Linked DNA regions of Desulforapulum autotrophicum HRM2. The protein of the gene in region 2 interacts with the protein of the main gene of each other region in a pairwise test. Links are inferred from orthologs where the notes say so. Each region holds a gene or a part of one and is shown on either strand. Other genes may lie near its edges.

Evidence for each region.
Region 1: the proteins of HRM2_RS21295 (region 2) and topA interact in binary tests that used the Escherichia coli proteins (3 or more experiments, as listed by UniProt). The link is inferred for Desulforapulum autotrophicum HRM2 from one-to-one orthologs.

The regions. Positions count from the first base shown.
Region 1 is NC_012108.1:3,098,444-3,114,717, reverse strand. Bases 4,922-7,864 are described here. They hold topA (type I DNA topoisomerase), read right to left. Parts: upstream 7,557-7,864; coding sequence 5,286-7,556; downstream 4,922-5,285. Other genes in these bases: dprA (DNA-processing protein DprA), read right to left, coding at 7,559-7,864; HRM2_RS13510 (OmpA family protein), read right to left, coding at 4,922-5,070. Also shown: HRM2_RS13530 (ABC transporter permease subunit), read left to right, coding at 1-224; HRM2_RS13525 (ABC transporter permease), read left to right, coding at 221-1,264; HRM2_RS13520 (ABC-F family ATP-binding cassette domain-containing protein), read right to left, coding at 1,274-2,869; HRM2_RS13515 (class I SAM-dependent methyltransferase), read right to left, coding at 3,020-3,661; more of HRM2_RS13510, read right to left, coding at 3,820-4,921; more of dprA, read right to left, coding at 7,865-8,677; tol-pal system protein YbgF, read right to left, coding at 8,689-9,384; protein translocase subunit SecF, read right to left, coding at 9,384-10,418; protein translocase subunit SecD, read right to left, coding at 10,436-12,013; preprotein translocase subunit YajC, read right to left, coding at 12,037-12,384; HRM2_RS13475 (hypothetical protein), read right to left, coding at 12,396-13,220; HRM2_RS13470 (Rne/Rng family ribonuclease), read right to left, coding at 13,280-14,743; leuS (leucine--tRNA ligase), read left to right, coding at 15,056-16,274. UniProt on the Escherichia coli protein: Releases the supercoiling and torsional tension of DNA, which is introduced during the DNA replication and transcription, by transiently cleaving and rejoining one strand of the DNA duplex.
Region 2 is NC_012108.1:4,834,377-4,850,486, forward strand. What follows is about bases 4,345-7,123. They hold HRM2_RS21295 (IMPACT family protein), read right to left. Parts: upstream 6,169-7,123; coding sequence 5,521-6,168; downstream 4,345-5,520. Other genes in these bases: hutI (imidazolonepropionase), read right to left, coding at 4,345-5,294; HRM2_RS21305 (heavy metal translocating P-type ATPase), read left to right, coding at 6,530-7,123. Also shown: HRM2_RS21270 (hypothetical protein), read left to right, coding at 1-584; HRM2_RS21275 (peptidoglycan -binding protein), read left to right, coding at 597-1,874; HRM2_RS21280 (pyridoxamine 5'-phosphate oxidase family protein), read right to left, coding at 1,922-2,386; ftcD (glutamate formimidoyltransferase), read right to left, coding at 2,386-4,029; more of hutI, read right to left, coding at 4,044-4,344; more of HRM2_RS21305, read left to right, coding at 7,124-9,010; HRM2_RS21310 (chymotrypsin family serine protease), read left to right, coding at 9,656-10,588; HRM2_RS21315 (hypothetical protein), read left to right, coding at 10,619-11,548; HRM2_RS21320 (hypothetical protein), read left to right, coding at 11,722-11,946; HRM2_RS21325 (EAL domain-containing protein), read right to left, coding at 12,183-14,309; HRM2_RS21330 (response regulator), read right to left, coding at 14,296-16,110.

The DNA.
Region 1 (16,274 bases), 1.7 Mb from region 2 along the record:
CCCATTTTGGTAACAATGTGTCGATCATCCTCACGGGTTCGTTTCTCATAGAAAAGGTGTTCAATATCAACGGCATGGGCCTTCTGGGGTACGAGTCCGTGGTGGACAGGGATTATCCCGTTGTCATGGGGATCCTTGTGATTTCTTCCCTGCTCTTCATGCTGGGCAATATTCTCTCGGATCTGTGTGTGGCCCTTGTGGATCCCCGGGTGAGGTTTAAATGATAATTTCGCCTTCCAGGAAAAAGTGGCGACGGTTTGTCTCCATCCGCAGGGGCTATGTCTCGTTTATTCTCTTGACCGTGATGGTGGTCTTTTCTCTCTTTGCCGAGCTGTTCATCAACAGCCGTGCCCTTGTGGTTTCCTATGAAGGGGAGCTTTTTTTCCCGACCTATGGCCCGATGATTTCGGGTACCGTTTTTGGGCTTGATTATGGGTATGAGACCGACTATCGAAAGCTTCAGACAGCTTTTAAGGCCCAGGAAAATGGTGAGAACTGGGTACTTATGCCCATGGTTCCCTTTAACGCCTATGAAAATGATCTTAAGGAGGGAAGCTATCCGCCGTTTCCGCCGTCTTTTGCCCAGCGTCATTTTCTAGGCACTGACAACGTGGGCCGGGACATTTTGGCAAGGCTTGTCTATGGGTTCAGGACGGCCCTTGGGTTTTCCGTGATTCTGCTCGTATTCAACTACTCTGTGGGCATTTTTCTTGGGTGTGCCATGGGTTACTTTGGCGGGAAATTCGATCTTTTTGCCCAGAGAATCCTTGAGGTGTGGAGCAACATCCCCTTTCTCTATGTGGTGATCATTGTCTCATCCATTGTCGTGCCAAGCTTTATGGTGCTGCTTCTTATCATGGCCTTTTTCGGCTGGATCCAGATGACCTGGGTGATGCGGACCATGACCTACCGGGAAAAGGAGCGTGAATATGTGCTTGCGGCCCGTTCCCTGGGAGCCTCCCATGCAAGGATCATCTTTCACCACATCATTCCCAACACCATCTCGGTCATTGTCACCTATGCGCCTTTTGCCATTTCGGGCGGTATTGTGGCCTTAACCTCCCTTGATTATCTGGGGTTTGGCCTTCCGGCGCCCACCCCCTCCTGGGGAGAGCTTCTCCAGCAGGGGTGGACCAATATGGAGGCATGGTGGATCTCAGCCTCGGTGGTGGCGGCCCTGGTCATTACCCTCATGACCGTCACCTTTACGGGTGAGGGTATAAGGGAGGCTCTGGATCCCAGGATGCACACCACCTACGAGTAAAAAAAATTATTAAACTGTTTCTTTGCTGTCCATCAACTCAAGATAGTCGTCAAATCCCATGGTTTGATCAATGACCCCCTTGGGAGTGATCTCAATGATTCTGTTGGCAATGGTTGAGATAAACTCATGGTCATGGGATGAGAAGAGCAGCACTTCCGGAAAAGCTGTAAGCCCATCGTTCAGGGCTGTTATGGATTCAAGATCCAGGTGATTGGTGGGCTGGTCAAGGACAAGGGCATTGGCGCAGGTGAGCATCATCCGTGCGAGCATGCAGCGGACCCGTTCTCCTCCAGAAAGGACAGTGGTGCTTTTCATTGATTCTTCGCCGGAAAAGAGCATCCTGCCAAGAAAGCTTCTGGAAAAGGATTCGCCTTCGGTGTGGTACTGACCGAGCCAGTCCACAAGGGTCATCTCCTGTTTGAAAAACAGGTCGTTTTCCCTGGGGAAGTCAGAGAGGGTAATGGTGGCGCCCCACCGAAAGGTGCCACTATCGGGTTCAATGGTTCCATTGAGGATTTGAAAAAGGGTGGTCTGGGCAAGGGTATCGCTGCCCACAAAGGCGATCTTATCTCCTTTGTTGACCACGAGGTTGAAATCTTTGAGCACATCCACGCCGTCAATGGTTTTTGTCATGTTCTCGATCTCAAGGATAATGTTACCGCAGGGCCGCTCGGGTTTGAAGCTGATATAGGGGTAACGTCTGGAAGAGACGGGCAGTTCTTCGATGGTGATTTTTTCCAGCAGCTTTTTTCTGGAGGTTGCCTGTTTTGACTTGGATGCATTGGAGCTGAACCGCTGGATAAAGGATTTCAACTCGCCTGCCCGGTCAAGGGCTTTTTTATTTTCATTTTGACGCTGGCGCATGACAAGTTTGCTTGCCTGACACCAGAAATCGTAATTGCCAACAAACACCCGGATCTGTCCAAAGTCGATGTCAGCTATGTGGGTGCACACCTGGTTGAGAAAGTGGCGGTCATGGGAGACGACAATGACCGTATTCTGGAATCGGAATAAAAATTCTTGAAGCCAGACGATTGATTTATGGTCCAGATGGTTGGTGGGTTCGTCAAGGAGAAGGACATCCGGGTTTCCAAATAGGGCCTGTGCCAGGAGGACCCTTACCTTGTCCGTTGCTTCAAGAGCCTTCATCTTTTTTTGACACAGGGATTCGTCAATGCCAAGGCCATGGAGCAGCACAGCAGCTTCAGATTCAGCCTCATATCCGTTCATGTCTGCAAAACGAGTCTCAAGATCAGCCGAAAGGATACCGTCCTCTTCAGTAAAATCTGGCTTTGCATAGATGGCGTCCCGCTCGATCATCACCTGAAAAAGATCTGGATAACCCATGATCACAGTTGCAATGACGGTTTCTTCATCAAAGGCAAAGTGATCCTGCTTAAGGACGGCAATCCGTTCAGTGGGGCCAACGCTTACCCCGCCCTGGTCAGGATCAATCTCTCCTGCGAGAATTTTCAGAAAGGTGGATTTTCCAGCTCCATTGGCCCCGATCAGGCCGTAGCAGTTTTGCGGGGAGAACTTGATGCTGACTTCTTTAAACAGAACCCTTTTTCCGTAGGCAAGGGTCAGGTTGGACGTGGTGATCATAAAAGATTCCTCTATAAACCGGCATGGCCAAAGCAGGGTATCGGCTCTGGCCACAACGAATGGTAAAACTGCGCTGATGGTTATTCATCAGCAAGCGTTTCATATGAAAAAATAGGGCGGGCACCTCTGTGAAAGTATCCCCCCGTGAATTCAGGTGAGTTTGAACAAAATGATCGGGATTTCCTTGCCATTGGATTTCATGGTTTGTTTTTTTATGGCAAGAGTGTAGTGGTTTTCCATGTGCTTGACAAATGCCATGGTGGTTTTTCTCATTCCTTCTGCCAGGATAATGGTGCCCCCGGGTTTGAGGTAGCGCTGGAAAAGCTGGTGAAGCCCCAGGATGTCCTTTTCCTTGAATACAACTTCAGAACCGATGATATAGTCAAACTTTCCCTCGATCAGGGGGTTGTTCCAGTCAAGTTCACGGATGTCCACGGTGTCAATATTGTTGAGAACGGCATTGGCCCGTGCGAATTTAATGGCATCTGTGTTGTATTCGGTGATGGTCATGCTGTGGCCGAGTTTTGCACCCACAAGACCTGCCACACCCATGCCGGCACCAATTTCAAGAAAGCGTTTGCCGGGATCAGGTGTAATGGTGGAGAGGTGAAACGACAGAACTGCAGTGGCCTCCCAGATTTTGCTCCACAGGGGAAAGTTTGTGAACAGGTCGTCCTGGTTGATGAAAGGGTCTATCTTTTTTGGAACAAAAAAATCAAATGAAAGGCCTGCCACTTGGTAGCGGGTTTCTTCCACATTGTACTCTTCTCGGAATCTTTCAAGGGAAAACATGCTGTCCGTATACATCCTTTTTTCAACATTGATTAATATAAGTCGAAGGATATTATCAGACTTTTTGCCAGGAGGCAAGGATTTCTCGGGGAAGTGGTGGGGAAGTCTGGGTCAATCCTGCACCCTTGGGGGTGCAGGACTGACCACAATGTGTTCTGTTACTGAATGGGAAGAAGTTCTACGCGCCGGTTTTTGGCACGGCCTTCCTTGGTCTTATTGGTGTCAACGGGTCTTGAGAAACCAAAACCCTCGGTTTTGAGTCTTTCGCTTGGAACGCCCTTGGATACAAGGTAGGTCTTTACGGCAGCGGAACGTTTCAGGGAAAGTTTCATGTTAAAATTTTTGGAGCCGATGTTGTCCGTATGGCCTTGGAGATCAATCTTCAATGCAGGATTCTTTTTAAGAATCATAGCCACATTGTCCAGCTCGTCAAAAGAGGTGGGTTTGATGTCTGCCTTGTTGTAGTCAAAGAGCAGTTCAGCAAGAATCCAGCAGCCAAGGTCGTTTACATTTGCACCTAAAGGTGTTCCCGGGCACTGGTCCTTGTAATCGTAAACGCCGTCTTTGTCTGAGTCAAAGGGACATCCTGAAGCATCAACGCTAACGCCATGGGGTGTGTCAGGGCATTTGTCCAATGCATCAATAACGCCGTCACCGTCGCTGTCCATGGGAGCTGCAACAACGGGTTTTACCATCTTCTTATCTAAAAAGACTTTTTCAACAAAGGCGGCCATGGCAGGTGCGGTCATGAGGTCGTCGGCATTTGATGAGAAACCGCAGGTGCTGACATTGGAAATATTATCCAGCAGGGCTGCACCACCAGCGTCATTGCCCACAAGAACCGTATAGATGCACAGTGATGAACCAAATTTATCCTTGAGCTGTGTGGCGGCATCAATGGATTTTGGTGAAATGTTTTTACCATCGCTGACGACGATTACAGCTGTCTTTGTTAGAACGCCGTCAAGATCCATTGCTGCGGTATTAAGGGCCAGAGGCAGTGCACTGGTTCCGCCGGGTGCGGCGACACGATCAAATTCGGCAGCAAAACCGGCAGTGGTGTAAGGTTTCATTCCATCTGTATTCAGGGTTGGTTTTCTGGAGATCGAAGGGTCATGGCCAAAGGAGATTAAACCTGCATTCTGGCCCATCTCTGGAAGGACCTGGTTCATGCGGTCAACAAATGCCTTGGCAACGGTGAATTTTTCCTGACCATTGCTAAATTCTTCCATGGAGCTTGATGCATCAAAAATTACGATAAAATTATCAACAGAAGGTGCATATGCTTGTGAGTCAAAGGGCTGGGGTTGAAATACAGGCAAGGGGGTTACAGGCCCCTTTGCGGCACATGCCGTAAATAGAAAAAACATTGAGACAACGAGAAGAGACTTTAAAACAGATTTTTTCACAATTTTTCTCCTTATTTTTGTGGTGGCAAATCTACGATAATAGGTTTTATCCTTTGGGGATGAGCATTTTGTACGAACCAATCTATATATTATCGGGCTGTCTGTCAAGTGGTTATGCAAAAGTTCCATGGCAAAAAAAATAAAAAAAGTCGTTCGGGAGAATATACCATTTTCCCCCGGTAATTTGTTTTTCCTTGGGGAATTCCCCAGGGCGGTTAATCGTCTAAACTTTCCTTGTATGTACACTCTTTGTTCGGGCATTTCAAAAACTTACCCTCTTTTTTAGTCTGTTTCTCAATAAGATACGAAGAATTGCACTTGGGACAGGGTTTGTTGACAACAGGATCCCAGGAGGCAAAGGTACATTCGGGATATTTGTTGCAGCCAAAAAAAGTTTTTCCACGGCGGGAGCGCTTTTCAACAATGACCCCGTTGCACAGAGGTTCCGGGCATTTAGCACCCGTTTCCCTGCCACCTGCGTCACCGTTGACGGATTCAGTGTGTTTGCATTCAGGGTATCCGGTGCAGGCAAGAAATTCGCCAAATCGGCCTTCTTTTTTGACCATTGGACTACCGCACTTGATGCAGTCTTTTACCTTTGTGTTGTCGGTTTTGGTTTCAAGGATTTGAATGGCTCCCTTTTCGTCCCTGGTGTAGTTACTTGAGAAACTGCATTCGGGGTAGCCTGTGCAGGCGATAAAATGGCCGTTTCGTCCCATTTTGATATTCAAAGGTTTGCCGCACAGGGGGCATGACAGGCCCGTAGGAATGCCCACGCCTTTGACACTGAGCATGTTTTCCTTGGCATGGTCAAGCTTTTCCTTAAAAGTAGAGTAAAAGGCTTTGAGGACACCCAACGAATGTTTGGTTCCGCTTTCGATTTCGTCCAGGTCGTTTTCCATGCGTGCTGTAAAGTCCGTATCAAGGATTTCAGGAAAGGATGTCATCAACAGATCGTTGACGATGAATCCAAGCTCGCTCGGCACGAAATAACGGTTGATGAGTTCCACATACCCCTTGTCCCGGATGATTGAAAGAATGGACGCATAGGTGCTTGGCCGTCCAATGCCGTTTTCTTCGAGCTCTTTGACAAGGGATGCCTCAGAAAATCGTGGTGGCGGCTTGGTAAAGTGCTGTTTTGGAATAATGGCTTTTCTTTCAAGCCCCATGCCCTGCTCAATTATGGGCAGTTTTTGCTTGGCTTTGTCCGCCTTTTCATCAATAGCGGCATAGAGGGCCATGAAACCCGGAAATTTTACCGTTGTTCCGCCAACGGTAAAGGTGTAATTCAGCGCCTGGATGGAGATGGTGTTCTGATCAATGATGGCCTGGGCCATCTGGGAAGCGACAAAACGATTCCAGATGAGCTCGTAGAGCTTGAACTGATCCTCGCCAAGAAAAGATTTCAGCCGTTCCGGTGTGTTGAGGACCGAAGTTGGCCTGATGGCCTCATGGGCATCCTGGGCCTTGTTTTTATTTTTGAAAAAACGCGGTGTTGCCAGGGCGTATTCCGGTCCAAACGTCTGCCTGATATGCTCGAGTGCCTCCTGGGCCGCTTCATCGGCAATTCGTATGGAGTCAGTACGCATGTAGGTAATCAAACCCTCAGGGCCGCCCGTGCCTATTTCAATGCCTTCATAGAGTTGCTGGGCTACCAGCATGGTTTTTTTTGCCGTAAATCTCAGCCGGTTGATGGCATCCTGCTGGAGTTTACTTGTAATGAACGGGGGCAGGGGATTTCGCTTGATTGTTCTACTGACGATTTTTTCAACAACAAACGCTGCATTTTCAAGTTCTCCGACGATCTTTTCGGCAGTCTGCTGGTCGGGAATAACGGCCTTTTTGTTGTCAATCCTGGCAAGGGCCGCAGTAAAAGTTGGCGGAAGGTCCGTGGCAAGATCGGCAGTGATGGTCCAGTACTCCTCGGGTTCAAAGGCCCGGATAATCCTTTCCCGGTCGCATATGATCCTGACTGCAACGGACTGGACCCTCCCTGCACTTAATCCACCCTGGACCCTTCTCCACAAAAGAGGGGAGATCTGGTAGCCCACGAGTCGATCCAGAGATCTCCTTGTCTGTTGGGCTTCGTAACGGTCATGGTTAAGGTCGAGGGGATTTTCAAGGGCTTCGCTTATTCCTTTCTGGGTTAGTTCATGGAACAGAACCCGGTAGAAAGTTCTGCCCTTTTTCTTTAAAACCTCGGCGGCATGGAATGCAATGGCTTCACCTTCACGGTCAGGGTCAGGGGCAAGATAGACAGTGTCTGTGTCTCCTGCCGCACTCTTCATGGCCTGAATCACCTTGGTCTTTCCCTGAATGGTGATGTACTTGGGCTTGAAGTCGTCCTCAATATCTATGCCAAGCTCCTTTGGCGGAAGATCCCTGATGTGACCGACGGTTGCCGTCACATTGTAATCTTTGCCAACGTATTTCTTAAGGGTTTTCACCTTGGTGGGTGACTCGACAATGAGCAGGGGTTTTTTCACGGTTACTCCTCTTTGATGGAAAACAGCTTGCCTGGAAGCTGTCTGACCATGCCTTTTAGTTCCAGATCCAGGAGTGCAGCAGATATGCTTGCAATGTCAAGATCTGTTTTTTCAACAATTTTATCGATGTGCAGCGGATAGGGCTCAAGAATGGTCACAATGGCCAGTTCAACCCTGGTGAGTTCTTTTTTGTTTTCATTTTTGCCCCTTGGTTTGGTCAATGGGTCAAGGGGTTCGGTATGGACCATGTGGTGCAGTTCCTGGATGACGTCCCTGTGGGTCTCAACAAGGGTTGCACCCGCGCGTATCAGGGCGTGGGTGCCATGGCTTCGATGGGAATTGATGCTTCCAGGAACGGCAAACACCTCCCTTGAAAAGTCTGCAGCAAGCCTTGCCGTAATCAATGATCCACTCTTGTTGGCAGCTTCCACAACAATGGTTCCTGTTGATATTCCGGCAATGAGCCTGTTTCTGATGGGAAAATTTCTGGGCTCGGGTCTGGTGTCTGGTGAAAATTCTGAAATAACAACTCCTGTTTGGCAGATTGCTTGAAAAAGCGATTGGTTCTCCCTGGGATAGATCCAGTTAAGGCCGCTTCCAAGGATGGCCATGGTTTTGCCCTTTGCGGCAAGTGCTCCATGGTGGGCAGCCGTGTCAATGCCCCTTGCCATGCCGCTCACCACCTGGAATCCCAGTACTGCAAGGTCATATCCAAGCCGGTAGGCTGATTCAAGTCCGTAGGCGGTTGCATTCCTTGATCCTACAATGGAAATGCAGGGCAGGTCCGCATTAAGTTCGCCCTGAAAGGTAAAAAAGGGCGGCGGGTCGGCAATTTCCCTTAACAGCGGCGGATAGGTCGGGTCGTTCATGGTCACGACCCGGATCTTTCCACGAAGGACGGTTGCAAGTGCAATTTCTGCCTTTTTTTTGACTGTGCAGTGGACGATGCCCGTGATGGCCTTTTGTGACATTCCCCGTATGGTTTTAAGCTCTGCTGCTTTTGCTGCAAGGATATTTTCCGGTGTTTTGAATCGATTGATAAGGCGCTTGTACAGATGATTGCCAATCCCGGGGATTGATTTTACGATAAACCAAGGCAGATAATTGTCATTTGTGATCATTGGCTTGCAGCTTACTGAAAGGCTTTAAGTTTTTGTTCTGCCTTTTCTCCGGCCGGTGTAAACGGGTATCCCCTTACCACAAGTTTGAGATAGTGGTGTGCCCTGTCCGCATCATCAAGGCTGAGATAGGCATAGGCTGTTTTTAGAAGTGCGTCAGGAACTTTTCCTCCCTTTGGGTAAAGCGTGACAACATCCTTGAACGTATTGATGGCCTCTTGAAAATTTCCCAGGGAGTAGTGGCACTCACCAAGCCAGTAAAGGGCGTTGTCTGCAAGTTCTGAATTGGGATATCTGGTCAAAAATTCCCTGAACAGCCGGGCTGCTTCGTGGAAATTTTCCTCAAGGACCAGGCTTCGGGCACTGTTGTATAAAAGAATGGGCTCCCCATACACGGGGTGGGGATTATTTTTTTGGGGAAATTCTATATCCCTGGGGGATGGCGTCACTGGCCGTTCATGGTCAGCGGTGCCGTGGTCCGGAGTATCAAGGGTTGTGATCCTGGGTTCAAGACGCTCAAGGGCCGAGAGTCGATGGTCAAGATTCTCAAGCTTGGACTGAATTTCTTCCAAATGCGTATTTGTATCGTCGGGCAACACCGTCTTGTGGGCCGCCGGCCCGACGGGCTTTGACTTCATTGTGCATGAGGCGAGCATCACTCCTGAAAACAGGAGTGATGCCGCAAGGAACGCTGTGGACTTATACCCCATCAGGCTCGTTTGCTCCATGCCAGAAGGATGGGGCTTGCAACAAATATGGACGAGTAGGTGCCGATGATTATCCCGACGATCATGGAGAAGGCAAAATCATGGATGATTTCTCCGCCAAGAAAGTAGAGGGAAAAGAGAACGATCAGGGTTGTCAGAGAGGTGAGTGTGGTTCGGCTCAGAGTTTCGTTGATGCTTCGGTTGATGATGGTTTCCAGGGGTACTTTGTGTAACTGTTTTGTGTTTTCCCGGATTCGGTCAAATACGATGATGGTATCGTTCAACGAGTACCCGATGATGGTCAGAAGGGCGGCAATAATGGACAATGAAAATTCAAGATTCAGAATTGAAAAAAGACCCACAGTAATGGTTACATCATGTATCAGTGCCACAATGGCACCCATGGCGTATTTGAGTTCAAGGACCCAGAACAGTACCAGGGTAACCGCAAGGGCAGCGGTTATGAGAACCACCATGTTGCTCCAGCTGAAGAGTGACAAAAAGTATACAGCTGTCATGAGAGCGCCTGCCATGACCCCCGAAAGCATCCACTTCATCTCAAATCTTCCCGAGATGTAGATGGTGATGAAGAGCAGGGAGTAGAACACGGCTAACAGGGCTTTTTTCCTGAGGTCCTTGCCCACCTGTGGACCAACCATCTCCACCCGTCGGATTTCAGGTGTCATGCCTGTGGATGCTTTCAGGGCATCTGATATGGACTGTGAAAATCCTTCACCTGTCATCGCAGGCATGCTTGTCCGGATGAGGAACTCGTTGTCATTTATTTCTCCGAAGTTCTGGACAGACGAGTTCTCAAGTCCTACCTGGCTGAGGCCGGTCCGAATATCCTTGGTGGACGGCAGGTCTGAAAATTTCACCTGAACAAGGGTGCCGCCTGAGAAGTCAATGCCGTAGTTAGGGCCATTGTGGATAATAAGGGACACGATGCTGATGGCTATCAGGGCAAAGGAGAAGATGAAGCCCACGCGCCTCCGGCCCGTAATGTTTAAATTAATGTCGTTGCTTATAAACTGCATTGAATTGCAAGCTCCTTTTAAATACTTAAGGTGGACACCTTTTTTCCAGATATGAAAAAATCAAAGCAACTCTTTGACAGCACAAGGGCTGTAAAAAGACTTGCAACAATGCCAAGGCCCAGGGTGACTGCAAATCCCTTGATCGGTCCTGTTCCAAACTGGAAGAGAACCACGGCAACGATAAGGGTGGTCACGTTGGCATCAAGCACCGTAAGGGTGGCCCTTTCAAAGCCAGCCTTGACTGAAGCCGCAGGTGTCTTTCCAGAAAAGAGCTCTTCCCTGATTCGTTCAAAAATGATGACGTTGGCGTCAACCGCCATTCCAATGGTCAGAATAATACCTGCAATTCCCGGAAGGGTCAGGGTGGCCTGGAATGCGGCAAGTCCCCCGCCTATGAGAATGATGTTCATGATAAGGGCAAAGTCTGCTATAAGGCCGGAGCCCTTGTAATAGATGGCCATGAAAATAATGACCAGGAGACCGCCGACAATCATGGAAACAATGCCCATGCGAATGGAGTCTGCCCCAAGGGTGGGTCCGACGGTGCGTTCTTCAAGGATTTTTACAGGGGCGGGCAGGGCACCGGCCCTGAGGGCAATGGCAAGATCTCTTGCCTCTTCAGTGGTGAAATTTCCCGTTATACGCGCCTTTCCCCCCGCAATCCTGTCCTGGATCACCGGGGCCGAATAAACGGTCTTGTCAAGGACGATTGCCAGACGTTTTTTGATGTTTTCCCCTGTGATACGTTCAAAGAGTCTGGCCCCTTTTCGATCAAACTCGATGCCCACATAGGGCTCGTTGTACTGGGAATCAATCATCACCCGGGCGTCGGTCAGGGAACTGCCGTCAAGGAGTACCCGATTCTTGATGAGAAAGGGGGTCTTTATTGTCTGGCCGGTCTGGGGATTTGTCTTCACCTGGTAAAGGATACTGTCTCCCGGAGGTGGCGTGCCCTTGAGGGCTGATGCCACATCACCCGTTTCATCAACAAGCTGGAAGTTGAGCCTTGCAGTTCTACCGATGAGATCCTTTGCCCGCTGGGTATCTGTGACGCCTGGGAGTTGTACCAGGATTCGGTTTTCACCCTGGATTCTGATGTCAGGCTCGCTTACGCCAAATTCGTCAATTCGGTTTCTGATGGTCTCAAGGGCCTGCTCAGTGGCCATCTTACGGATGGATTCCTGCTCCTTGTCCGGCAGTTTCAGGACCATGGTGGTCGCCTCTCCCTGCTTTTGTGTGGAGTTGATCATCAGGGTATTAAAATTTTCGGAAAGGATCTTGTTGAAGCCGTCAATGTTCTCCTTACCCGAAAGGACCGCCGTGATGGTGTTGCCGGCATTCAATGAAATGCCACTGTGCTTGACATCCCCGTCCCGCAGTTCTTTTTTCAGTTCGTGAATAGTTCGTTCAAGGGTCGTTTCAACGGCTTTTTCGCTTTGAACTTCAAGAACAAGGTTCATTCCGCCCTGGAGGTCAAGGCCCAGGTTGATCTTCTTGTGGGGCCAGCAGTCCGGACAGACGGTGGGAAGAAGATATACCAGTGCTATAGCCAGTATTGACGTGATCAGGGTTCCTCTCCATGTAAGTATCTTCAATCTGATTGCTCCTGGAATTTGGTTTATTTATCTGTTTTTTTATCTTTTTTACGGGGGGTTGACCCTTGCAGTGCCGTTCCCACATTGCCTCGATTAATCTTGATCTTAACGTTGTCCGAGATCTCAAGGTTGATGGTGGTCTCATCAAGGGAGACGATGGTGCCGTGTATGCCACCCGAGGTGATGACCCTGTCCCCTTTTTTAAGGCTGTTGATCATGTTCTGGTGCTCTTTGGCTTTTTTCTGCTGGGGTCTGATGAGCAGAAAATAGAAAATTACGAACATGAGTATCAGGGGTACAAACGCTGTAAATCCACCTGCCTGACCACCCTGTGCTCCTGACTGTCCCATTGCAAATGCTGTATTTATCAAAAAAAACCTCCTTAGTTCATAGCCTTTTTATCGGGCTGTTGTGCGGGAATCCAGATGGCCTCGCCATCGAACCGGATTCGATCCACATTGTCATAGTCTATCTCTTGTAAAAGAGAAAATACTTCTGTCATGTTATAAACAACAATTTTGCTCAGGGGTTCCAGAAGGTTGATGTCCTTTGCAACGTCCTCATCAAGGATGTTGTAAATGGTTACAATGGTTTCTGAAAATTTGAGTAGCTTTCCTATGCCTGAGCTGAGCCCACCGTTCCTTGGTTCATCTGCCTTGTTTGAGATGGGTACTCCCCGAGCTTTGTAGTAATCCTGAAGAATTCCAAAGTGGATATTCCAGATGTTGTCTCCCTTCCGGACAACATGGATGCCGTATTCGGAAGTCGACTCAGGAACAACTGCTCCAGATGCCTCTATGGTCTCCCCAACGACCCGGTTCTTTGTGAGGAGACTCTTTTTGAGAATGTCCTTCATGTATACGATGGTTCTGCCGACCTTGAAGGCTTCGTCTGACCCCACAATCATATCAAGGCTCTTGCCAATGCCAAGCTCCTGTTTTCTCCTGTCCATCATCCGTGTGAGTTCGTTTGCCTTTTCAAGTTTGGAGAAGTCAATTTCCGGGAGTTGTTCAATGGTGCCACTTACCACTGAAGGACCATTCCCCGATTGAACGGGGCTTGGGGTAACCTGTGTTGCCATGGTTGACTCTTTTTTCTCCGGCATTAGTCTGTCCCCGACCCAGAGCATCAGTCCGAGAACTGCAAATAAAGCAATAATCAAGACGTAAAACCATTTTGCCCTGTTTCTTTTCAGTGCTCGAGGCATGACTCCTCCTTGATAAATCAGGTCGCGACTGTTTCAGATACACAAAACTGAAATGTATGTCAAGCGTCACATACGATTCTACTCTCCCCTAAAAGCAAAGAATCATCACTTTCAATCACCAGGGTGACGTTGCGTTTTGCCTCAATATTTACGAGTTCTTCCCTTTTTTTGTTGAGAAGGTAAGAGGCCACTTTTTCAGGCACCAATGCCTTTACCGTTTTATTCTCTGCCTTTATGGTTTCAAGGCTTAGTTTTCTTAACAAGGCATGGCCCAGGGTTTCAGTGTTGGGTACAAGGCCCCTTCCCTTGCAGTGCTTACAGGTTTCAAAACTGCCAAAGGTGATGGCCGATCTGATCTTTTGCCGGGACATCTCAACCAGACCAAAGGCTGATATTCCGCCAACCTTGGTCTTGGCCTTGTCGGATTTTAAAAATCTTTTCAGGGTTTTGGTGACCTCAGCCTTGTGTTTTTTTTCTTTCATGTCGATGAAGTCAATTACAATTAAACCGCCCATATCCCGGAGTCTCAACTGTCTCGCCACCTCTTCGGCTGCCTCGATATTGGTGTGAAAGGCAGTCTGTTCAATGTTTTTTCGTCCGGTGGATTTTCCTGAATTGACATCAATTGCGACAAGTGCCTCGGTCTGGTCGATCACAATGGCACCGCCTGACTTTAGCAGGGCCTTTGTTTCAAAAATCGATGCAATCTGTTCTTCGATCTGGTATTTAGTGAAGATCGGTTTCTCACCTTTGTACGGTTTGACGATCTTTTCTTGTTTTGGGGCAATGACTTTCATGAAGTCCTTTACCTCTTTATATACGTCTGGATCATCAATGAGAATTTCTGTTATATCTGCGGTAAAGTAGTCCCTGAGGGATCGAACGGCAAGGTTTTGTTCTTTGTAAAGCAGAGAGGGTGTGGGCTCATTAACCGCCTTTTTGTTGATTTCCTTCCAGGCCCGCATGAGGTAGCGGGTGTCGTTGGTCAACATGGTCTTTGTGGCATCCAGGCCGGCTGTTCTCACGATAAGTCCGAACCCTTCGGGGAGTTTTAATTTCTCGGTGATCTCCTTGAGACGTCTTCGTTCTGCCTCATCATCGATCTGTCTTGAAACCCCGCGGGTGGAGCTTCCCGGCATGAACACAGACAGTCGTCCGGGCAGGGATATGAAGGTGGTGAGCATTGCACCTTTGTGCATGATCGGGTCCTTGGTGACCTGAACAATGAGCTCCTGCCCCTTTTTGACAAGTTTGGAAAAGCTTCTGTCTCCAGAGTCATTGTCCAGAAAATAGTCGCTGTGGATTTCCTGCTTTTGCAAAAAACCATTTTTTTCCGTACCGTAATCGACAAAAACCGCCTGAAGACTTGGCTCTACACGGGTGATGACCCCCTTGTAAATATTGCCCTGGGTCACTTTCCTGGCGGCTGTCTCAATATGAAATCCTTCCAGTTTATTGTCTTTGATTTGAACGATTCTGCACTCGTCAGAATCCAGGGCGTTGATAAGTATCTTGGTTGTCATTAAGTGTGCCTTTGGCCTCCTCCTGTTATCTATATTTAATTCAGGATTAATTAATTCAGGATTAATCAGGGTTATTGATTTTTTTTATAACTCTTTAAACTATTCGATCAGTCGTCTCAAGTCAATTTATTTTATCTTGTCAGGGAATGAGCAGTCTTGCTATTTAACGAAGATTGTGCCATTTATGAATTTTTTCAGCATACAGGGCTCAATTTTAAATTTTGCTCTAGATGAATATTTAGATTGGAGATTGGACATACGGGGACAGGGTGTGAACCCCCTTCCCGATTACGCGGAGGTGATCAAAGGATTATGGAGGAGCGATACAACCCGGAAAAAGTTGAGCCGCTTTGGCAGGCGTATTGGAATCAGCACCAGACCTTTAAGGCAACTGAAGATGGGTCAAAGCCGAAATATTATCTGCTGGAGATGTTTCCCTATCCTTCGGGAAAAATTCATATGGGGCATGTCAGAAACTATACCATCGGAGATGTGGTTGTCCGTTACAAACGCATGAAGGGGTTTAATGTGCTTCACCCCATGGGGTGGGACGCCTTTGGTATGCCCGCTGAAAATGCCGCCATTGACAACAACACCCATCCTGCTGCCTGGACCTATGAAAACATTCGAACCATGCGTCGGCAGCTCAAACGAATGGGGTTTTCCTACGACTGGGACCGGGAGATTGCCACCTGCCGGCCTGAATATTACCGTTGGGAGCAGTGGTTGTTCTTGAAAATGCTGGACAAGGACATGGTCTACCGGAAAGAGTCCTATGTCAACTGGTGCGATCACTGCCAGACGGTGCTTGCCAATGAGCAGGTGGAGCAGGATATGTGCTGGCGGTGCGGTAAACCTGTGCAGCAGAAAAAGCTGTGGCAGTGGTTCTTCAGGATTACCGACTTTGCCGAGGATCTGCTGGTTCATTGCGACAAGCTTCCGGGCTGGCCCGACAATGTCACCTTGATGCAGAAGAACTGGATCGGCAAGAGCCAGGGATCTGAGATCCGATTTCCCATCCAGGGAATAGATGAGAATATTCCCGTCTTTACAACCCGCCCGGACACCCTTTTTGGGTCAACCTTCATGTGTCTTGCGCCGGAACATCCCCTTGTGGAAACCCTGTCAAGGGGGACGGATCAGGCTGCGGCCGTAACTGAATTCACCACAAGAGTGCTCAATCAGGAGCGTTCGTCAATCGCCCTTGAAAAGTATGAAAAAGAGGGCGTTTTTACCGGGGCCTGGTGTATTAATCCTGTAACCCGTGAAAAAATGCCCATCTATACGGCTAATTTTGCCCTGATGGAGTATGGAACGGGAGCGGTCATGTCTGTTCCGGCCCATGATCAGCGTGATTTTGATTTTGCTCGAAAGTATGGGCTTCCCATCAAGGTTGTGATCCAACCCCCGGGTGAACCCCTTGACCCTGCCACCATGATTGAGGCCTATACAGGCCAGGGAACCCTTGCCGATTCAGGAGAATTTTCCGGGCTTGGTAACCTTGAGGCCATGGGTGCCATTACCCGCTGGC
Region 2 (16,110 bases):
CAGACATCCACCGGGATAGATTCACCCTGTCGGCCCTATCCCTGACCACCGTCCTGGACGGCATCAGGGGGCATCTTGACGAATCAAGGGAGATCTCAAAGTACATGATCAGCCTCCTGGTGTTTCTCGGCCTTTTGGGAACCTTCTGGGGATTGCTCCAGACCATCGGCACCGTGGGCCAGGTAATCAGCGGCCTGGAAGTCGGAACCCGGGATTTTGTCACGGTTTTCAGCCACCTTAAACAGGGTCTTGAAGAACCGCTCAAAGGCATGGGAACAGCCTTCAGCTCTTCCCTTTTCGGACTGGGCGGCTCCCTGGTACTGGGATTTGCGGATATCCAGGCAGGCCACGCCCAGAACCGGTTTTTCAATGAAATGGAAGAGTGGCTCTCCGGTGTCACCCGCCTGGTGGAGACAGATGAAACCATGGTACCCGGCCCTGGCATTTCCCCGGCAGCACTCAGGGATATTGACACCCATCTCAAAACCCTCATCGATACACTAAATGCCAACAACCATACCATGGAACGCCTTATGGGACAGCAGGATCAACCACCCGGCATCCCCCCTGACCGGAACAGATAACAGGAGAACACAATGATCTCCAGAACAAGGCGCATCTCAAGCCCGATAACGGCCTGGCCAGGGTACGTTGATGTACTGTCGGCCCTGCTCATGGTGGTGATTTTTATATTGATGATTTTTACCGTGGCCCAGTTCATGCTCAGCGAAGTACTCTATGGCCAGAAAAATGAACTGGCCGACCTCCATGGCCAGATCAGTGAACTGGCAGAGCTTCTGGGGCTTGAACGGGAAAAGTCCATCCAATTGACCACCCAGGTGGGTAAACTTTCTGACACCATCATCGGATTGTCCGAAGACAGGGAAGTGCTAATGTCCAAGGTTGCCGACTATTCTGCCCGGTCTGAAAAGGACGAAGAGCTGATAAAACAGCAGATGCTGACCATGGTCAGCCTCAACGAAGATATCCAGGCCCTGACCCGGGTCAAGGACGAACTAGAACAAAAGGTGGCAATCCTTGGACGCTCCCTTTCAGACCGGGACGATCAGATTCTGGTGTTGCGGGATCGGTCAAAGGCCCTGGCCGAGCGGCTGGCCACACAAGCGGAGACCACGGTTCTGGCCCAGAAAGAGATAGAGGCCCAGGAAATTCGAATCCAGGCCCTTTCGGCCGTGCTTGCCTCACAAAAAGAGGCCGTTGCCCGGGAAAAGCAGCTTTCCGCCACGGCCCGGGCAGAGGTCACCCTTCTTTCAGATCAAATCACCCGGCTCCGGGAGCAGCTCTCCATGATCAGCAACGCCCTGTCCCTGGCAAACACCCAGACACAGGAAAAAGATGAAAAGATCGTTGACCTTGGCAAACAGTTGAACATTGCCCTGGCCCGCAAGGTAAACGAACTTGAAAAATATCAGTCGGAATTCTTCGGGCGGCTGCGAAAGATACTGGGCAACAATCCGGCCGTGCAGATCGAGGGGGACAGGTTTGTTCTCCAGGCAGGCCTTCTTTTTGAATCCGGGTCCGCCGTTCTGGGCGACCAGGGCCGCATCCACCTCACCACCCTGGCAGAGACCCTGATGGATATTGCCAAAAAAATACCCGATGACATCAATTGGATACTGCGCATTGATGGCCACACGGACCGGGTACCCATTAACAATGCAGCATTTCCATCCAACTGGGAACTATCAGCTGCCAGGGCCGTAGCGGTTGTCCGATTTTTAAGTCAACGGGGTGTTCCTGAAAAGAGAATGGCGGCAGCGGGTTTCAGCAAATACCACCCCATTGACAGGGCAGATACGCCAGCGGCCTATCAGCGAAACCGACGCATTGAAATCAAGCTGACCCGCCAGTGAAGGGATGACCCGGTTTTATTGGCCTGCCTCCAGGTTGGCAATATGGCTTATTTTCCAATCTTACCCGTGATATGTTCGATTTCAATTTTAAACACCCGGGTCTTGTGCTTTGAATTATCGATATATTTTTTCCCGGCTTCCAGGTAATTGCTTGAAAAGCGTTGAACAAGGGCCACAAGCCCCTCCTCCTTTTCCCGGTCAAGGAGTTCCACGACTCTGCCAAAGATAACCACGCTTTTATACAGGGTATCGAACTTTTGGGGGACAATCTCAGATCCATGAATCACACAGAACGAAACCCTGTCATTGTGGGCGATATTATCCAGCTTATGGCCTGATTTTCCACAGTGAAAAATAACGGCACCACCATGGTAAACGAAATTGAGGGGTACGGCATAGGGGTACCCGTCTGCACCAATGGTTGCCAGAACGCCCTCTTCTGCCTGCTTTAAAAGATCAAGGGTATCACCCGGGGAAAGCTGTTTTTCCCCTCTTGTCATCGGTTTGAACATCAGCGTTTTTCCCTTAAAAATGTTGTCTGAATATTGTCCAAGATTTCAAGCACCTGGCGGCATTTAATCCTGGCGCGAGTTTCAATGGCCCTGGCTTCGGTCATAATCTCGTCTTTAAAGGCCGGGTCAATGACATCGGCCATGTTGATCACAACGTTCTGGAAAGCCCCCCATATACCGGTCTCAAGGGCCTTTGCCCCCACCTGGACATCGGAGATGGACGCAGGGTTTCCATATTTTGCCACCTCACACAGGGCATCCCAGGCCCTGTCACCATGGCGCATGACGGCCATGGGCACCTGGATGGCTGTTTTCAGCCCGGCCTGCATCCTGGCCATGCGGACCGCTTGTTCTTCCGGGGTGTCCCGGGGCATTCTCACCCCTTCCATGTAGTCGTTAAAGGCCGAGGTGTCGGCATCAATCATGGGAATAAGGCTTCGGGTCAGTTCATGGAGCACGGGGATGCTCTTCTGCATCTGGGGTTCCACCGTTTCAAACTTTCTTACACCCTGGGTGAGCTTAGCCACCATGGCGCCAAGGGCCGTACCAATGGCCGCAATGGCCACAGAGGCCGATCCGCCGCCGGGAGCTGAGGTCCGGGCCGAGATCTCCTCGATAAACCTGCGAACACTCAGACCTGCCAGGGGTTCGTCCGGGGGGTCAGCCACGATGTATTCAATGATCTTTTTTTCGGACACAAACGGTGCCACGGAGTTGAGCCCCATGCGCTCTATGACCAGGCGAATCCTGGACCGCTCTTCATAGAGGAACAACCCCTCCTTTTCAATGTAATAGTCCGCCGCCATGAGAATCGATTCCAGGGGAACGATACCAACAATCTCAGAACCTGCAACGGCAACATGCAGGGCCTCGGCCTCCCTTTTAACCTCTTCGAACAGCAGATGGATGGGGGTGACCCTGTAATTGTTAAGATTCACCGTTACCTGGGCCATGCCATACTCGTCCACAAACCAGCCCATTCCCTTAACATCCCGAAGCCTACCAGGCTGGTCCTCCCCCCGGCCGGCTTCCCTTAAATTAAGGGCAATACGGTGGGCCTGGTTGGGGGTTCCCAGGATGTTGACGTTGTAGGCAATGAGAAAATTACGGGCACCCGTGGCCGTTGCCCCCCAGGCCGGCACAAACTCGGCCGGCCCAAAGTCCGGTTTCCACCGGGGATCTTTTAACCGTTCGGCCAGTCCCTCATATTCCCCCTGGCGGATGTCAGGTAGCCGCCGCCGGTAATCCCCGGCTGCAGATTCCTCATAGAGAAACACCGGGACCTTCAGCTCCTGTGAGGCTTTTCGGGCAAAGGCTTTTGATACGGCCACACATTCGTCCATGGTCACATTGGCCACGGGAATAAAGGGACAGACATCCAAGGCACCAAACCTGGGGTGCTTCCCCCTGTGCCTTGTCATATCGATTTTTTTTCTTGCCACCCGGGCTGCCGCAAGGGCACCCTGGACAACAGCATCAGGATCTCCCACAAAGGTATAGACCGTCCGATGGGTGGCGTATCCCGAATCCACATCCAGGAGGGTACAGCCTTCCGTGGCCCGGACGGCATCGGCAATGGCATTAATCACGCCGCTGTCCCGGCCCTCTGAAAAATTGGGCACACACTCGACTATCTTTTTCATCACTCGTCCCAGCCCTATGCTTTTGAAAAAACGATATTTCCCTGTTTAACCACCTTTTCAACGATATTCATCCCCACATGGTAGGGCAGAAACCGGTAGGAAGGATATTCAAGAATCACAAGGTCTCCGTGCTTACCGACATCGATGCTCCCGATGGTATCGGCACGGTTCAGGGCTGCGGCCCCGTTGATGGTCAGGGCAGTGACAGCCTCTTCCGTTGCCATACCCATGTACAGGGTTGCCAGGGCAAACATCAATGGAATGGAGTTTGAAAAGCAGGACCCCGGGTTAAAATCCGTTGCAAGGGCAACAGCACACCCCTGATCAATCATGAAACGGGCCCGGGCATAGGGCTCCTTCAGGCTGAATGCCGTGCCCGGCAAAAGCGTTGCCACAACACCTGCCCTGGCCATGGCAAGAATCCCCTGGTCAGACGCCTGGAGAAGATGGTCCGCAGAAACGGCCTTTAACCGCGCACTGAGCTCGGCACCCCCCAGCTGAACCATTTCGTCGGCATGTATCTTGGCCCCCATCCCAAGGGTTTTTGCCTGCATGAGGAGTCGTTCCGCCTGGTCCACGGAAAAAACATTCTTCTCGCAGAAAACATCACAGAATTGAGCCAGCCCCCGTTCTGCAACCTCGTCAAGCATCTCCACCACAAGATCAATAAAAGCGTCTTTCCGCCCCTTGAATTCGGCAGGCGTGGCATGGGCACCAAGAAAGGTGACCGCAACATCCACAGGGTGTATCCGATTCAGGGCCTGCATCACTTCAAGCTGTTTGATCTCCGTGTCATGGTCAAGGCCATAGCCACTCTTACCCTCCACCGTTGTGACGCCAAACGCGAGCATGGTATCCAGTCTTTTCAGACCCAGGGAGATCAGGGTATCTTTTCCGGCCCTTCGTGTAGCCTTGACCGTGTTGGCAATCCCCCCCCCCCGGCGCATGATATCCATGTAGCTGTCACCCCTGAGCCGCCAGGCAAACTCATCCGGCCGGTATCCGGCAAACACGAAGTGGGTGTGGGAATCAACAAATCCAGGCAATACCGACTTGCCAGCCGCATCAACAATGTCAAACCCCTCCGTGTTGAACCCAGTCAGGAGGTCGTCGGAATCACCCACAGCGGTTATCATACCCTTCTCAACGATCACGGCCCCGTTTTCAATGATACCAAGTTCGGACATTTCCGCTCCCTGCTTTGCCCTGAACCCACTGCAGGTCACCAGCTGGGATGCATTTTTTATGATTAGGTTTCCCCGCATTTTTCCTCCTGGTCTCTTTTTTTGGACACTGCAAATTTTACCCATGTTTAACCCCTTGGGGTTTAATCATACTCCAAAGGGTTTTACAATGGTGAAAAAAAACCATCCTTTTCAGCCATGGGATAAATTAAAGTATACTTTACTCAACTTACAGGATTGGCTGTTTACATGGAGGTCAGGCTTGCATTATTGCACTTTTTTTAGGCGTAGAAAGGGGCTGGGACCATCAGCTAACCAGGACAATCTTTCCGGCAGCCACGTATCCGTCGAGCAACTCCTGAACATTGGACCAGCTTGACTCCTCAACCCCAAGGGTATGGGTAACATCTTCAGTGTAAACCGTATCCAAAACCGTCACACGGTGGGCCTTCAAAAGATGAAGAAAGGTGTCGTTAAAGGTGTAGGGAACCTTGACCACATATTGCTTACACCGGACAAGCCGTGTCAGGGATGCCGAATCAACCACAGCCTGGACAGCCCCGGCATAGGCCTGGATCAACCCTTTTATACCAAGCTTTACCCCACCGAAATAACGGGTCACAACAGCAGCCACCTGGGTGAGTCCGTTTGACTCAAGGGCATTGAGCATGGGCCGCCCGGCCGTACCCGAAGGCTCTCCATTGTCCGAACTGTGGCTCATCTCAGCCTTTTCCCCCACACGATAGGCCCAGCAATTATGGGTGGCCTGGCGGTGCTCCAACGAGATGGCAGAAATAAACGCCTTGGCATCTTCAACGGTGGTGACAGGTTCCAGTGCACAGATAAACTCGGACCGCTTAATTTTTACCGATAGGGTTCTGCCCCGGTCAATAGAATAAAAATCATCCGGACCAGGGGTTGTTTCTGCACCCGTTGCACTATTCTTATCAGACACGTTTCAATCGATTCTCCTGTGGTTGTACCAACACATGGGGTCAACCCCACTGTTTGTGTCGACCTGTAAAAATAGAAAAATTTACAAAAAACCACAACCCCCTATTTGTATATTTGACAAAACCTTTATACAGCCCCATCTTTCTTTATCTGATTTTATATGAAACGCCCACCGAGGCATTGCAAACCAGGGCGTTCCATTGTTCGTTGTGGCCAAGAGCCCATACCCTGCTTTGACCATGACGGTTTCATATGAAACACCCACCAAAGCATCACCGATGGAGGCGTTTCCAATTTCGTTGAGGCCGGAGTCATACCTCGCTCCGGCCGTGCCGGTGATATGAAAAAAAAGGAGGGTACCCATGGTTTGTGTTAAGAATATTCACGTATCTGGAATGAGCTGCGGACATTGCGTCAACAGCGTAACCCAGACCCTGGAAGCCATACAGGGCGTAAGTTCGGCAAGGGTCTCCCTTGAAGATTCAACGGCTGAAGTGACCTTTGACCAGGAGGCCGTTGACCTTGAAACTTTAAAGGCCGCCATCAGGGAAAAGGGGTTTGGCACTGAAGCACCCTCGCCAATCAATAACAAGCCGTTTACCATTATTGCCCCGAAAAACGTTGAACCGCCCTTTGCCCGGCAAAGACAGCCGGTTGAAACAAGCTTTAAAATTGAGGGTATGTCCTGTGCCAACTGTTCCAACACCATAGAAAAAACCCTTAAAAAATCCAAGGGCATAGAAAAGGTCTCGATCAATTTCTCCATGGAAAAGGGATTTGTAACCTATGACCCAAGCCTGGTGGATGAGCAGGGCATCTTTGAAATCGTCCAGCGGGCAGGTTATACTGCCTTCAGCCAGGAAGAAAAAAGAACAGAGGATTCTCCCATTGCCCAGAAAGAGCGATTCCGGTTTATTTTTGCAGCAAGCCTGACCATCCCCCTGGTCTTTCTCATGTACACCATGCCCTTTGGCCATGCCAACACCAACTATTCCATGGGCCTGCTTGCCACCCTGGTAATGGTTGTGTCTGGCCGCACCTTTTACGAGGGTGCCTTTCATTCCCTGAAAAACCGTTCGGCAAACATGGATGTCCTCATCGCCCTTGGCATCTCTGCTGCCTATTTTTACAGCCTTTTTTCTTTGCTCGTCCTTGACCCCGCGGCCCATACCTTTTTTGACAGTGCAGCCATGCTCATCACCTTTATCCTGCTGGGCAAAATGATCGAGGCCAAGGCCAAGGGTCAAACAGGCGAGGCCCTTGAAAAACTCATCTCCCTTGGGGCTGACAGGGCAAGGATCCTAGTCAACGGCAGCGAACACATGGTCAAGGCGTCCGAGATAAAAAAAGGCGATTTTTTTTCCGTCCGGCCCGGAGAAACCATTCCGGTTGACGGTGAAATCGTCGAGGGAACCACCACCATTGACGAATCCATGATCACTGGCGAAGCCATTCCTGCGGACAAGATCAAGGGCGACCCGGTAACCGGGGCCACCATCAACCAGACAGGTGCCATCACAGCCAGGGCCGTTCGAGTGGGCAAAGAAACCATGCTCGCAAGGATTGTCAAGATGGTTGAGGAGGCCCAGGCAGACAAGGCCCCGATCCAGAGACTTGCCGACACCGTGTCCAACTACTTTGTCCCGGTGGTGGTCATTGCCGCCATCCTCACCTTTATTGTCTGGAACTTTGTTGTTGAATATCCGCCGCCCTTGGGTATCACCCGGTTTCTCTTTGCCTTTCAGCTGATGATCGCGGTACTGGTTGTGGCCTGCCCCTGCGCCCTTGGCCTTGCCACCCCCACGGCCATAATGGTGGCAAGCGGTGTGGGTCTTAAAAGGGGAATCCTTTTTAAACGGGCCTCAGTGCTTGAAAATATCTCCCAGCTGGATGTGATTCTGTTTGACAAAACCGGCACCCTCACAAAGGGCAGCCCCAGGGTCTCGGCCATTTACCCCATGGACCATGGATCTGAACACCAGGTGCTTAAAATAGCGGCATCCCTGGGGGCCGCATCAATCCATCCCCTGGCCCACGCAATTGTTAAAAAGGCCGAACAGGCGGGTGTCTCCATGGAAAAAATCTCAAATCAACGGGAAATCCCCGGACACGGCTCAACGGGCGAACTTGACGGCAGACCGGTCATGCTTGGCAACCTCAAACTGCAACCCCAGGGAAGCTTTCTTTCAGAAGAGGCCGCAGCAGCCGGTCAGCAGATTTCAGATACCGGAGATTCTTCGGTGTATGTATGGCAGGACAATACCATGAAGGGCATCATCTCCCTGGCTGATGAAATCAAGGCCGATTCAAAAGAGGCCATGGCAAGACTCCACGCCCTTGGCATCAAAACAGCCCTTGTCTCTGGGGACAATAAAAAGGCGGCAAAGCGTGTGGCTCAGATCGTCGGAATTGATGAAGTCGAAGCCGAGGTGCTACCCGGTGACAAGAGTCGGATCGTCAAAAAATGGCAGGAACGGGGTTACCGGGTCGCCATGGCAGGAGACGGCATCAACGATGCCCCGGCCCTTGCCCAGGCAGACATCGGCATTGCCGTGGGTTCAGGAACGGACATTGCCAAGGAGACCGGGGACGTAATCTTGGTCAACAACTCCCTTTTAGACGTTGAACGGGCCATTGGGCTCGGACGAAAGACCCTCAAGACCATACGCATCAATTTCTTCTGGGCCTTTTTCTACAACCTGCTCATGATACCGGTTGCAGCCGGCCTTGCCTACCCTGCCCTGGGGCTGGTTCTCAAACCTGAATGGGCCTGCATTGCCATGTGGCTGTCTTCACTTACGGTTGTGGGAAATTCCCTGCTCTTGAAAAGATACCGGTTTTAAACACGGGTCACAATCCGCCGATATTTGCCGCAGACCCCCGGGTCTGTTGGGCCTTTTCCTATGACTTCAACTGGCAGAATTTCCCGGCATGGACAAATAATTCAGGTGAAACAGGTGAAAAGGACCTTGACAGCGACCAATATTTCTGGTTAAATATATCCAATTTTTTTAAAAGCGTAATTTATACCTATATTAAAACGCTTGCTATTCTTCAAAATTAAACTGCAATTCAGCCCACATTAAAACGCTTGCCTATTCTTCATAATTGAACCTCCATTCAGCCTATATTGATCCCCGATAAAGGATAACAATAACCAGGATTTTTTTTCAACATCCCATGGCAATGGTTTATCCGGGTTAAAATATCATGTGACAAACCCGCTTACGATTTAAGCCAGGGCTGAAAAATCATGGTAATATCCGACACCTTGATGATCAGAGTGTTGCAAAAGACAGGTAACACTGCACAAGAAAACCCATCACTTCCACTTGAAACGTTACCAAACGGCCATAAGTAACAAAAAGGGGGTGGTACCAATGGATGTCATCATTTTGGAGTCTCGATACATTTGCTAGAAAAGCGCCGCTATTTAACGAAGAAACCTTGGATAGATTATTGAAACTTTAAACCATCGGAGGTTAATCATGGCAGCAGAAGTGTTTAATATTCAGCTGGCAAAAGTGCAGGAAGCTAAAAAGGCCAATGAAGAAAAAATCCTTGCACTGCCAAAAATACAGGGCGTCGGCATCGGGTATAAGGATATAGGGGGAAAGGAGACAACCGATCTTTGCATAAAGGTTTATGTGGAGAAAAAACTTTCCAAAAAACAATTACCGGATGAAGAATTTGTGGCAGAAACCGCAGATGGTGTCAAGACAGACGTGGAGGAAGTCGACTGCATTGAAGCCCTCGCCTTTACCACCAGGATACGCCCAGTCAAGCCCGGCTATAGTATGGGACACTACAAGATAACCGCAGGAACCTTTGGCTGTCTTGTCAGAGATGTCTGTTCTCCCTGCCACATCCATATCCTCAGCAACAATCACGTTCTGGCTAATTCCAATGTTGCCAATATTGGTGATCCGATCCTGCAACCCGGCAGGGTGGATGGGGGGACATATCCGGCAGATATGGTTGCACGCCTGTCCAGGTTCATCCCAATCCGGTTCAACAATCCCACCTTCTATAATCTGGTGGATGCAGCCCTGGCAAGACCCACTGACCAGCGAAACGTTATCGCTTCGGTGGTTGCACTGGGAATCCCAAAGGGAACGGTGGAAGCCGGTTTGGGGATGAATGTGATAAAAAGCGGGCGAACCACCCAGGTCACTGCCGGAAAGGTTACTGGTATTGATGTTACCGTCAGCGTTGGGTACGGAAGCGGCAGGGTCGGCTATTTCAGAAACCAGATTCTGACGACCAATATGTCCCAGGGGGGGGATTCAGGATCACTTCTCATCTCCAGTTCGGATAAAAAAGCAACTGGATTGCTTTTTGCCGGTTCAAGCAAGGTTACCATTCACAACAACATTGCCAATGTGCTGATGGCACTTGGCGTTGAGATTGTAACCGCCTGAAAAATGACCTTATAGGTAAGGAGAAAGATCATGGAGAACATGAAAGAAGGATTACCCAATGGTGAATGGATAGAAAAAGAAGCCGCAAAAGGCCCGGAACTGGAATTTGTCCAGGACGAGCAGGCCATCGCAAACATAGCAGAGGTCAACAAAAAAAATGAGGCTGAAATGTTGGATGTGACGTCTGCATTGAAAATAAAGGCTTCGGCGCTTGAAGATGAAAATAAAACAGAATCGGAATTTGCCACGACTCTTGCTGTCTCTGCAGAAGATGAACTCGCCAGTAAAGCCGAGATGGATGAGGTGGAGATCATCCAGCAGGTTCTGCTGGATGAAAGTATTGATAGTTTAACCGTTACGGGAAACGGTCCTGGCCGATATTATGACCACAACCCCTACAGGGGCTGGGGAAAGTACTATTGGCACAATGAAGGGGGAACAACCACGGGTAGTGCCAACTATAGCCTTTCAGCAAGAAAAATGTACCCCTACGCCCATGCCCGGGGGGACGGCTCAGGGATTTCAGATGACAACGATGTGACCACTTGGACAAAGCTTTACTTTGCCTTCTGGCCTCGATACAATGGACATGTCCGTGCCTACGTTCCTTATTATACACGGGGGTGGTATCAGATCCGTTCAAATGACAAATGGTATAATTCAAAAGAAGCTGTGATAGACCTTGATTTCCATGTGCAGCTCTACCAGAATTTCTGGGGAGGATATGTCAAGGATGATGTCTATCGTATCAAGGATGACAACATCAATCGAAACGGACGAATAGACTATAATCGCTCAATTTATTCCGGCAGCATTGCCATTGGCGTCAATAAATGGGTGATTGCCGAAGTTGCTGCCAGGGCGCGTGTCGAAACCGAAGGGAGCGGAACACTTGCCACCCTGAATTTCAGCTCTTCTGACTATATCTATGTTCCATATGTGCGGTTTGACTTTTCCTAGTGGTATTATTTAACGGGGCAGACGGCAATATTGTCTGCCCCTTAATTCTCTTAAGACGGTTGATACAAAAGGAGTAAATTTTGAGGGGTGCAACAATTGTCTTTATTTTTATTTTAACACTTTGCTTGATAATAGTACCAGGGTGTGATCAAGGAAAACAAGGAGACCTGCCCATGGAACCTGGCATACAGAAAATAGAAAATATCCGAGGTCAGTTTGAATCAACCATCATGGAGATTGAGGGCGTGGTCGGCGTGGGAACAGGCCTTTGCAATGACAAACCCTGTCTTAAAATCTATACCTCTGTTCCCGGTCAAAAGCTTCGAGACAAGCTTCCCAGGGAGTTGGGTACAATTGAAGTGGATATAGAATATGTTGGGGAGATTAAAGCTGAATAACCGCTCGATAAAGGATGAGGATTAAATCAGTTATAGAACCAGATGGCATCTGGCTAGCCCTATACCCGTATGTGCTGAACGTGAAGTGGACGACAGTGCCTCACCCTAAATCCATCCATATTATGTTGTCCCGGATGGGATAAAAAATTTCTGAATCTCGGTTATCAAATTTTTCAAACTGTCTAAAAACGCATTTCATCTAACATTTTAATTTTATTGGGGCGGTATTTTTCATATTATAAAAAGCCCTTGACCAACAATTTTGCAAATTCATCTGCAGGAATGGGGGGGCTTAGATAATATCCCTGGGCTTCATCACATCCATAGCGCTTCAGCAGGTCGAATTGTTCCTTTGTTTCAATACCCTCAGCTATAATTGTTTTTCCCAGGCTGTGACCCATGGCAATAATGGCCTTGATGATAACACGATTATCCACCTGCAGAGCGCTTCCCATTATAAACGATCGATCGATTTTTATTGTATTCACGGGAAAAGAGGTCAGGTAACTCAACGAAGAGTAGCCGGTTCCAAAGTCGTCCAGGGCAATGCTTATGTTCATCTCCCGGATCTGTTGGAATATTTGCATGGTCTCATCATCATCCTGCATCAGGATATTTTCAGTAATTTCCAGTTCAAGCTTCTTTGAATCAAATTTTACGGTTTTAAGTGCTTCTTTGATGTCTTGTATAATATTCTGGGTGGCAAGTTTATATCCGGAAAGGTTCATGGCAACACGAATGGAGTTCAAACCGGCTCTTGTCCATTCGTCGTTCTGCCTGGATGCCGTCTTAAGCACCCATTTATTGATGTCGATTACCAGGCCGGTTTCTTCTGCAAGGGGGATAAATTTATCGGGCGGAATCATCCCCTTGTGTGGATGAATCCATCGAATAAGTGCTTCTGCCCCAACAATCTTCCGGTCAGCAAAACGAATCTGGGGCTGGTAATAAAGAACCAATTCATCACGGGCAAATGATTTCTTGAGATCCCGCTCCATGGAAAACCGTTCTATAGCTGCCCGGTTAAGGGATTCCATATAAAATTGATAATTATTCTTTCCCCGGTCTTTTGCATGATACATTGCGGAATCGGCATTTTTCAATAAGGTTTCAGGTGTTGAACCATCGGCAGGAAAGACACTGATGCCGATACTGGTGGTCACGGACACCTCTTTTCCTTCAATGCTGTAAGCCTCGGGAATCGCATCAAGAATGCGTTGGGCAATTATGGCTGAATTTTCAGGGCTTTTGATGTCGGAAAGCAAAACTGTAAATTCATCACCCCCCAGCCTTGCAATCATTGAACCTGATTCGTCCTTGTCACGCCGTGCAGCAGTATCTGTTTTTCGGATACACGATTTGAGTGTTTCTGCCACTGTTTTTAACAACAAATCCCCGATATGGTGTCCAAGGGTGTCATTTATTTTCTTAAACTGGTCAAGATCAAGAAAAAACAAGGCAAATTTTTGATTATAGCGGGTTGCCTTTTTAATTTGCGTATCCAGCCGGTCCATAAACAGCATTCGATTCGCCAGACCAGTCAATCCGTCATAAAAGGCGAGGAAACGGATTCTTTCTTCCGCCTGTTTCAATTGGGATAAATCCTGCACAACCCCCAGCATTATTTCCGGAACGCCGTTATCGTCGACAAAGACTTCCCCTTGATTCAAAATATGCTTTTGAGTACCATTTAAATTCATTACCTGGTAATTCAGGCTAAAATTTTCTTTAGCCTTTACAGCATTACTGATGGTTTGTTTGACCATGTCCTGCTGATTGGCAATGATGGGCTCAAAAAAACCATCAAAAGTCACCGGTTTGTCCATGGGGTTCAGCCCCTGAAGAGAGCAGGCTTCGGGGGAACAGGAAAAGACATTGTTTACCAGATCAATCTGCCAGTTCCCCAGCTTAGCAAGCTTCTGGGTCTTGATCAATCGATTCTCATTTAAATACAATTCCCGAAAGGCCTGACCGGCCCTGAGCATATATTTTGCACGGTATCCCAGCATTACCCAGTTGATCGGTTTTGCAATAAAATCATTTGCCCCGGCTTCAAACGCCCGGGCGGTTGAGTCTGTATCATCCATTCCAGTGACCATGAGGATCTGAGGATATTTTCCTCCGGGAAGATTGCGGATGGCTGTACATACTTCAAAGCCGTCCATCTCCGGCATAACAACATCCAGTAAAATAAGATCCGGTTTCTGGGATTTAAACATGGCCAGGGCGATACGACCGTTTTCCGCCTCAATGACATCAAAATCAGCTTTGGTAAGTGCCGCCCCCATGGTTAAACGTAAAGAAAAATCATCATCCACAACCAGGGCAAGGGGCTTTTTCTGAGTGTGCCTATCGGAAATCATGTGAAAAAGACTCCATTTTTAAACCTTCGTTAACCTTAACAAACTCATTCTCAATTAATGTGATCAGCTCTGGGGCATTTTCAAGGTGATCGAATCTACAATTTTCTTCAAGCTCTTTACTCATTTTGGATAATTTTACCGCGCCTACATTGGCGCTGCTTGATTTAAGGCTGTGGGCATTCCTTTGCAACGCTTCAATATCGTTTACATCCAGAGATTTTCGCAGTTTTGCTATCAAAACCGTTGAACTTTCCAGGTAAACCTTGATAACCTTATCAACGATACTGGGCTCTCCTTCAATTTGAAGTTCCTGAATTGCAATAAGCATGCTTTGGTCAATGGAACCAGAATCGTTTCCTTGTTCGTTGACCAATTTTATCCCCGCCAAATCTTTCGAACCTGCCACATTGTCCCCATTGACTCCCATGGGAGACCAGGATTTAAGGATAGACAGAATCTGACTTTTCAAAAAAGGTTTGCTCAGATAATCGTCCATACCGGCTGTCAAACATTTTTTCCTGTCCCCTTCAAGGGCATTTGCAGTTAATGCGATAATTGGCATATTTTTTTCCACGCCATTTTCTTTTTCAAATTGCCGAATAGCTGCCGTGGCCTGGTAACCGTCCAGCACAGGCATTTGACAATCCATAAAAACAAGATCATAGGATTTCTTTGATATGGCGTCAACCGCTTCCCTGCCGTTTGAAACAATATCTACCCTGCACCCAAAAAGTCTAAGCATGGCAGCGGCAACATTTTGATTGGTCAGATTATCTTCTGCAACAAGGACATGAATATTAAACAGCTGCTTATCTTGATCAATCCCGGTTGAATCGATCATGTGGTCAGACCTATTTTTAGGGTGATCGCCAATAATCTGGATTACAGCAGCGTGCAGATCAGCTTGAGGAACCGGTTTATTCAAATAAGCTGAGATACCGTTTCTTTTCGCTTGTGCAGCATCATTGCCCGCCCCTACCGATGTCAACATGATCAACCGAGTGTCAGCAATTGCCGAATCCGCCTTTATCTGCTGGGCCACCTCCAGCCCATCCATACCCGGCATATCCTTGTCAAGGAGTACCAGATCAAAGGGTTCTCCTTTTTGCTGGGCCAAATGCAGTTCTTCTATCCCTTTGGCCCCACAATCGCTACTTTTAGGTTTCATTCCCCATGAACTGGTTTGGCGTTTGAGGATTTCCCGGTTTGTCAGATTATCATCAATGACAAGAACCCGATGCCCTTTTAAATTGGCTGTGTTGAGTCGGGATCTGTTCTTTTCGGTTTCCAGGCTGGCTGCAAAATCCACCGTAAAGGAAAAGGTGGATCCTTTTCCAGGTTCACTCTCACAGTGCAGATCCCCTCCCATTAACGCGACAATTTCCTTGGAAATGGCCAACCCGAGACCTGTCCCCCCATACTTGCGGGTGGTGGACCCATCTGCCTGGGAAAAGGGGCTGAAAAGCCGTTGAAGGTCTTGCTGACTGATGCCGATCCCCGTGTCACGGATCAAGACATGCAGCTTTACTCGATTCTGATCAGAAACGGTCGTGGCCACCTGAACAACGACCTCACCCTGCTTTGTAAATTTAATTGCATTGCCGACAAGATTGGTAAGAACCTGCCGGAAACGGGTGGGATCTCCCCTCAAAAAAATGCAGGTTTCCGGGGGAATGAGGACAGCCAGTTCAAGCTGCTTTGCATGGGCCCGGGAGGCCAGCATCTGCATCACATCATCAATGAGTATTTGCAGATTAAAATTTATGGTTTCAAGTTCAAGTTTGCCTGCCTCGATTTTCGA